2 regions of the Brevibacillus sp. AG162 genome follow, and region 1 is predicted to be linked to the other one. Evidence: a T-box and tRNA genes for the amino acid it is inferred to sense, from the RefSeq annotation. Region 1 holds a T-box; the other holds one or more tRNA genes.
The links. The T-box of region 1 lies ahead of serS (serine--tRNA ligase). A T-box ahead of a tRNA ligase gene usually reads a tRNA of that ligase, here a tRNA-Ser.
Positions count from the first base shown of each region.

Region 2: it has a tRNA-Ser gene. The T-box ahead of serS (serine--tRNA ligase) is inferred to sense a tRNA for this amino acid. The anticodon was not compared.

Region 1 is NZ_VFNO01000014.1:5,213-8,634, forward strand. It holds gene pdxS (pyridoxal 5'-phosphate synthase lyase subunit PdxS) at 1-92, shown strand, start outside; gene pdxT (pyridoxal 5'-phosphate synthase glutaminase subunit PdxT) at 103-678, shown strand; T-box leader at 805-1,030, shown strand; gene serS (serine--tRNA ligase) at 1,084-2,367, shown strand; gene aceB (malate synthase A) at 2,785-3,422, shown strand, end outside.
Region 2 is NZ_VFNO01000003.1:11,925-15,346, forward strand. It holds gene FB479_RS09855 (aldehyde dehydrogenase family protein) at 1-1,136, shown strand, start outside; tRNA gene FB479_RS09860 (tRNA-Ser) at 1,203-1,291, shown strand; gene FB479_RS09865 (acyl-CoA synthetase) at 1,449-3,014, shown strand; gene FB479_RS09870 (exo-beta-N-acetylmuramidase NamZ domain-containing protein) at 3,081-3,422, opposite strand, start outside.

The sequences.
Region 1 (3,422 bases):
CTCGCGTATCCAAAGGCTTGGGAACCGCAATGCCAGGAATCGAAATCTCCAAAATTCGTGAAGCTGATCGCATGCAAGAGCGCGGCTGGTAAGGTGAGTAGCATGAAAATCGGCGTACTCGCTCTACAAGGAGCTGTAGCAGAACATATGCGAATGCTAGAAGAGGTTGGTGCCACAGCCGTCCCGGTCAAAAAAGTAGAAGATCTGGATGACCTAGACGGGCTGGTCATTCCCGGCGGAGAAAGCACCACGATTAGCAAGCTGATGCATAAGTACGGATTCATGGAGGCGGTTCAAGAGTTCGGTAAGGCGAACAAGCCGATCTTCGGGACTTGCGCAGGAGCGATCCTTCTGGCAAAACAGATTCAAGGACAAGACGATTGCCATTTAGGCTTGATGGATATCAAAGTCGAGCGAAATGCTTTTGGTCGCCAAAAGGAGAGCTTTGAAGTCTTGATGCCTGTTGCGGGTGTGGCGGCAGATTACCCGGCCGTGTTCATCCGGGCACCGTATATCATGGAAGTGGGAGAGAACGGTCAAGTCTTGGCCAAGCACGAAGACAAGATTGTTGTCGCCCGAAGCGGTCACTATTTGGCAGCAGCTTTTCACCCAGAATTGACCGAAGATACAAGACTGCACAAATACTTCCTCGACATGGTCAAGGAATACAGAAGCTAGCTGCTATACCGGAAGATCGGCCGTAAATAGGTGCCGATCTTCTTTTTTCTGTAAAGATCGAGGCGGGCTGCTCTTTACATACGTATAGAACCTGTAGTACAGTTAACAATAATAGTATTCATGAATGAGAATGCGATGATGAGAACAAGTACTTTACAAGAGCCAGGCCTAGAGAGTCGGTGGTAGGTGCAAACCGATCCGGTTATGTGAAGGAATCCATCTCGGAGTGGCAAAGGAACAACAACTTTGCCCGGAACCGTCCCGTTATGACGGAAGAGTGGGCATATGCATGAAGGATTGCTGCATGTGTCAACGAGGGTGGCAACGCGGGTATACAACACTCGTCCCTTACCAGGGGACGGGTGTTTTTTGTTTTTTTTCAATACGATTCGGAGGGATTTACACATGTTGGACGTAAAAGTATTACGCCAGGATCTAGAAGAAGTAAAACGCCGTTTGGCTCACCGCAATGAAGATATTTCTGCGTTGGATCAATTCGTAGAAGTAGATGAAAAGCGCCGCCAAGTCATCCAAGAAGCAGAAGCGCTGAAAAATAAGCGTAACACGGTGTCCGAGCAAGTAGCGGTTATGAAACGCAATAAGGAAAATGCAGACCATCTGATCGCTGAAATGAAAGAAGTAAATGAGCGCATCAAGGCTTTGGATGAAGAGCTGCGCCAATTGGATGAACAGCTGGAGTTCATTTTGCTGAGCCTCCCGAACCTGCCGCATGAAAGCACGCCGATCGGTACGACAGAAGACGATAACGTGATTGCTTGGACATGGGGAGAGCCACGTGCATTTGACTTCGAGATTAAGCCTCACTGGGAGCTGGCTAGCCAAGCAGGAATCCTCGATTTTGAAACGGCGGCAAAAGTAACAGGAAGCCGTTTTGTTTTCTATAAAGGTTTGGGCGCACGTCTGGAGCGCGCACTGATGAACTTCATGATGGATTTGCACTCGAATGAGCATGGCTATGAAGAAGTGATCCCGCCGTATATCGTCAACCGTACGAGCATGACGGGAACGGGTCAATTGCCTAAGTTCGAAGAGGATGCATTCAAAATCGAGGGACCAGATTACTTCCTGATTCCAACTGCCGAGGTGCCGGTCACCAATATGCATCGTGATGAAATCATGGATGGAGCGGATCTCCCTCGCTACTACACTGCTTTCAGCGCATGTTTCCGTTCGGAAGCGGGTTCTGCCGGCCGTGATACGCGTGGGTTGATTCGTCAGCATCAATTCAACAAAGTTGAGCTGGTGAAATTCGTGAAACCAGAAGAGTCTTATGACGAACTCGACAAACTGGTGAAAAACGCTGAAAAGGTGCTTCAACTGCTTGGACTGCCATACCGTGTCCTGAGCATGTGCACAGGCGATCTAGGATTTACGGCTGCGAAGAAATTCGACCTGGAGGTTTGGATTCCAAGCGGCGGCACATACCGTGAAATCTCGTCTTGCTCGAACTTTGAAGATTTCCAAGCGCGCCGTGCCAATATCCGTTTCCGTCGCGATACAAAATCGAAGCCGGAATTTGTGCATACATTGAATGGTTCTGGTTTGGCGATTGGACGTACAGTAGCAGCGATCTTGGAGAACTACCAAGAGGCAGACGGAACAATCGTAATTCCAGAAGTTCTTCGTCCGTACATGGGCGGAGTAGACAAGATCGCACCGAAGCAATAAGCGAGAGATTTGGAAAGCAGCTCTTGATCCATAACGGGTCAAGGGCTGTTTTATATTGTGTACTAATACAGGTGGAATTTTTAAAAAAACGTGTTGCACTGTACCAATCTCTGTTATATAATAAAAACAAATTTTAAGAATATTGTTTTAATACAGAGAGGGAGGAATGGAGAATGGACTGCTATCGGTGTGAAGGAAACGGAGAACAAAATTGCCCAAGATGTGGAGGCGTTGGTCGTGATGCCAACGGAGCGGCTTGCCATAATTGTTTGGGAGATGGGCATGTAAGCTGCAGCCATTGCAGTGGCAGCGGGTATCAGGAGTAAGGACATTTTTTTTGCCACTACTGTTATATAATAAAAATCATTTTATCGATCTGTATCATAATAACTTTGGAGTAAGGGAGGAGGAGCTGTTTTGACTACTGTACCAACGAATCCATATCCGCTGGAGGTTCAGATTTCCGGTGAGATGCACCCGGGTTATCAAGATATCCTGACACCAGAAGCAATCCAATTTGTAATGAAGCTGGAGCAAAGGTTTGGCGAAAGACGCCAGCAATTGCTGGCTAAACGCGTGGAGCGTCAATTGCAGATCGATGCAGGTCAACTGCCCGATTTTTTACAGGAAACAGCGGACATTCGTAAAGGAGATTGGACTGTTGCTCCATTGCCTAAAGATTTGCAAGACAGACGGGTGGAGATTACAGGACCTTCGGGTGACCGGAAAATGGTCATCAATGCACTGAACTCCGGTGCTCGGCTTTTCATGGCTGACTTTGAGGACGCGAACTCGCCGACCTGGGAGAACACCATACAAGGTCAAATCAACATGAAGGATGCGGTACGCCGCACGATCTCCTACATCAGTCCAGAAGGCAAATCATACAGCCTCAATGAAAAGACAGCGGTATTGATCGTGCGTCCTCGTGGCTGGCATCTTGATGAAAAACACATCCGCCTCGACCAAAAACCGATCTCCGGCAGCCTGCTTGACTTCGGACTTTACTTTTACCACAACGTAGATGCTCTTATCGCGAATCAGACAGCACCGTA
Region 2 (3,422 bases), on a different contig from region 1:
CCCGCGGTGAAGTGATTCGAACTATTCAGACGTATAAGTTTGCGGCAGAGGAAGCCAAACGCCTCCACGGAGAAACCGTACCACTCGATGCAGCTATCGGGGGAGAGGGACGCTTGGCTTATACCGTGCGTGAACCATTGGGAGTCATCGGGGCGATTACACCCTTTAACTTTCCCATGAATCTCGTCGCTCATAAGGTCGGACCTGCTCTCGCTGCTGGCAATACCGTTGTTCTCAAGCCTGCATCACAGACACCGCTTAGCGCATTGTTTCTGGCAGAGCTCGCAGAGCAAGCTGGTTTGCCCGCTGGCGCTCTAAATGTGATCACGGGCAGTGGGGCGAGTGTTGGCGATAAAATCGTGACTGACCCGAGAGTCAGGGCGGTGACGTTTACAGGGAGCCCAAGTGTTGGGCTGGACATACGCAATCGAGCGGGCATGAAAAGAGTCACGCTCGAGCTGGGATCGAATTCGGCCGTGATCGTTGATCGTGATGTGCAGCTGAATGAAGTGATTCCCCGATGCGTTTTTGGTGCCTTCGCTTACTCTGGGCAGGTATGTATCTCTGTGCAAAGAATTTATGTGGCCAAAGAAATCTATCAAGATTTCATCCAACGTTTTGTTGAACAAACACGAGCACTTCGCGGTGGTGATTCGCTCTCTGAGGACGCGGACTATTCCGCCATGATCAATCCTCGCGAAACAGAACGTGCGATGGAGTGGATTCATGAGGCGCTCCAACAGGGGGCACGTCTGGAGTGTGGGGGACAGGTCGTGGATCGGATGCTCCAGCCTACCGTGTTGACGGGTGTTCCGGCAGATGCAAAAGTATCTTGTCAGGAAGTATTCGGCCCTGTTGTTCTGATTAATCCAGTGGAATCCGTTCGGCAAGGCATTACGATGGTCAACGATTCCCGCTATGGATTACAGGCTGGTGTCTATACCAATAATCTGTCGTTGGCTCTGGAAGCGGCAGAAGAGCTGCGCGTGGGCGGTGTGATGGTGAATGATATTCCGACTTTTCGCGTGGACCATATGCCCTATGGTGGCGTAAAGGAAAGCGGACTTGGTCGGGAAGGTGTCAGATACGCGATAGAAGAAATGACGGAATTGAAATTCGTTGCCATTAAGCGATAAAGGAAAAGGATATAGGCTCTTGCAAAGGATAGTAGAGCTGTGATATAGTATATATTGTTGAAATACGGAGGGATACCGAAGTGGTCATAACGGGGCGGTCTTGAAAACCGTTAGAGTGCAAGCTCACGCGGGTTCGAATCCTGCTCCCTCCGCCATAACTACAAATGAACCGACTCCAGTTGAGAAGCTGGGGTCTTTTTTATGGTTGAGAGCTTTGAGAGTAAGTTGTCGTTTCTTTTTTGTAAAAATATCAGAAAATAAAGAAAACTATTATATAATGGAGATGAGACTATAAGTGATGGGGGAGTTTGCATGCTCGAAGCGCAAAGGGTTCGTAGAAATGCACTTGGCGATATTTTGCGAAGAAGTCGTGGGCGAAATCCTGATAAGCCTGCCCTGTACTTTGAGGAAGAAGTATTGACCTACACGCAGCTTGATCAGCTTGCAAATAAGACGGCTCATACGCTTCTTTCAATAGGCTTGCAAAAAGGGGAGCGGGTAGCAGTCCTGTCACGCAACTCGATGGATTTTGCGATTCTGAACTTTGGACTAGCGAAAGCAGGAGTCATCATGGTACCGATCAACTTCATGTTGAATAAGGAAGATGTCGCCTATATTTTCGGGCATGCGGAAGTGAGTGCGTGCTTCGTTGCTCCCGAATTCCTGCAGCTCGCTCAAGATGGACTCCAATTAGCTGGAATTTCCCCCAAGCTGCTTTCCCTCATGTCCAAACCAGCAGTACAAGCAGGGGAATGGTTGCCTTTTCGCACGCTGATTGAAGCGGCAGACAATCATGAGCCTGAAGTAGACATAGTGGACGAAGATGTTGTGCAAATTTTGTATACGAGTGGAACAGAATCAAAGCCAAAGGGCGTTATGCTCACTCATAAAAGCATCATCTCCGAATATGTCAGCACGATTATCGAAGGCGGGATGACGCAGGATGATGTGGCTGTTCACGCACTTCCTTTGTTCCATAGTGCGCAGCTTCATTGTTTTTTGGGACCGTACGTGTACCTGGGTGGGAGCGGAATTATTTTGGAACAGGCAACACCTGCGTTGATGCTGCAAACGGTAGAGGCGTACAAGGCTACTCAGTTGTTTTGCCCGCCAACCGTGTGGATTGCTTTACTCCGTTCTCCTGATTTTGCCGTGCGTAATTTGAGTTCTTTGCAAAAGTGCTACTATGGTGCAGCAATCATGCCAGTAGAAGTGTTAAAAGAGCTCGGTCAACGCCTCCCGAACGCACAGTTTTACAATTTTTACGGGCAGACGGAAGTGGCGCCATTAGCAACTGTTTTGCCACCGAAGGATCAGATGAGAAAAGCAGGCTCTGCAGGCAAGCCAGCGTTAAATGTGGAAACAAAAATCGTCGATGATGATGGAAATGAAGTCCCTCGTGGAAGTGTTGGTGAGATTGTACACAGGACCAGTCATGCGATGCTGGGTTATTTCCGAGATGAGGAAAAGACACAGGCTGCCTTCCAGGGAGGGTGGTTTCACAGCGGGGATTTGGGCATTATGGATGAAGAAGGCTATATCACGGTCGTTGATCGGAAAAAGGATATGATTAAATCGGGGGGAGAGAACGTAGCAAGCAGGGAGGTTGAGGAGCTTATTTATCAACATCCGAAAGTGTCTGAGGTCGCAGTGATCGGAGTTCCCCATCCGTATTGGATCGAAGCAGTGACGGCTGTCGTTGTGCCAAAAGCAGGTGAGTTACTGACTGCTGACGAGATGCTTGCTTTTTGCAAAGACCGTCTTTCCTCCTTCAAAGCACCCAAGTATGTAGTGATTGCCGATAATCTTCCAAGAAACCCTAGCGGCAAAATTTTGAAAAGAGAGCTGCGCCTCCGATACGAAACACTGACGACTTAGCTAGTCACAAGGTCCAAAGCACAGAAAAACCCGCTCTATTACGGAGCGGGTTTTTTGCTGCTGCAATTATTTTACATTGGAAACAGTCGGACGATCGGCTTGAATGACTTCAAAACGATAGCCTTTTTCTTTCAAGTACGAAATGATTTCGGGGAGAGCTTCAACCGTTGGCGACTTGGTGCTGGAATCATGCATCAAGACGACGATTTCTTTTTGTGACTTTACTTGCTGCTTTATATTGGCTAGTGTTTGAGCGGCTGTATATTTGTTGCTTCTTGCATCGCCGTTTGTTACATTCCAGTCGATAAACGTATAGCCACGTTGTTTCGCCTCTGCTTTGATCGCCTGCATGACTGTATGCTGCTTGTTATAACGTTTGGGATCTTGATATTTCAAGCTAACGGTATT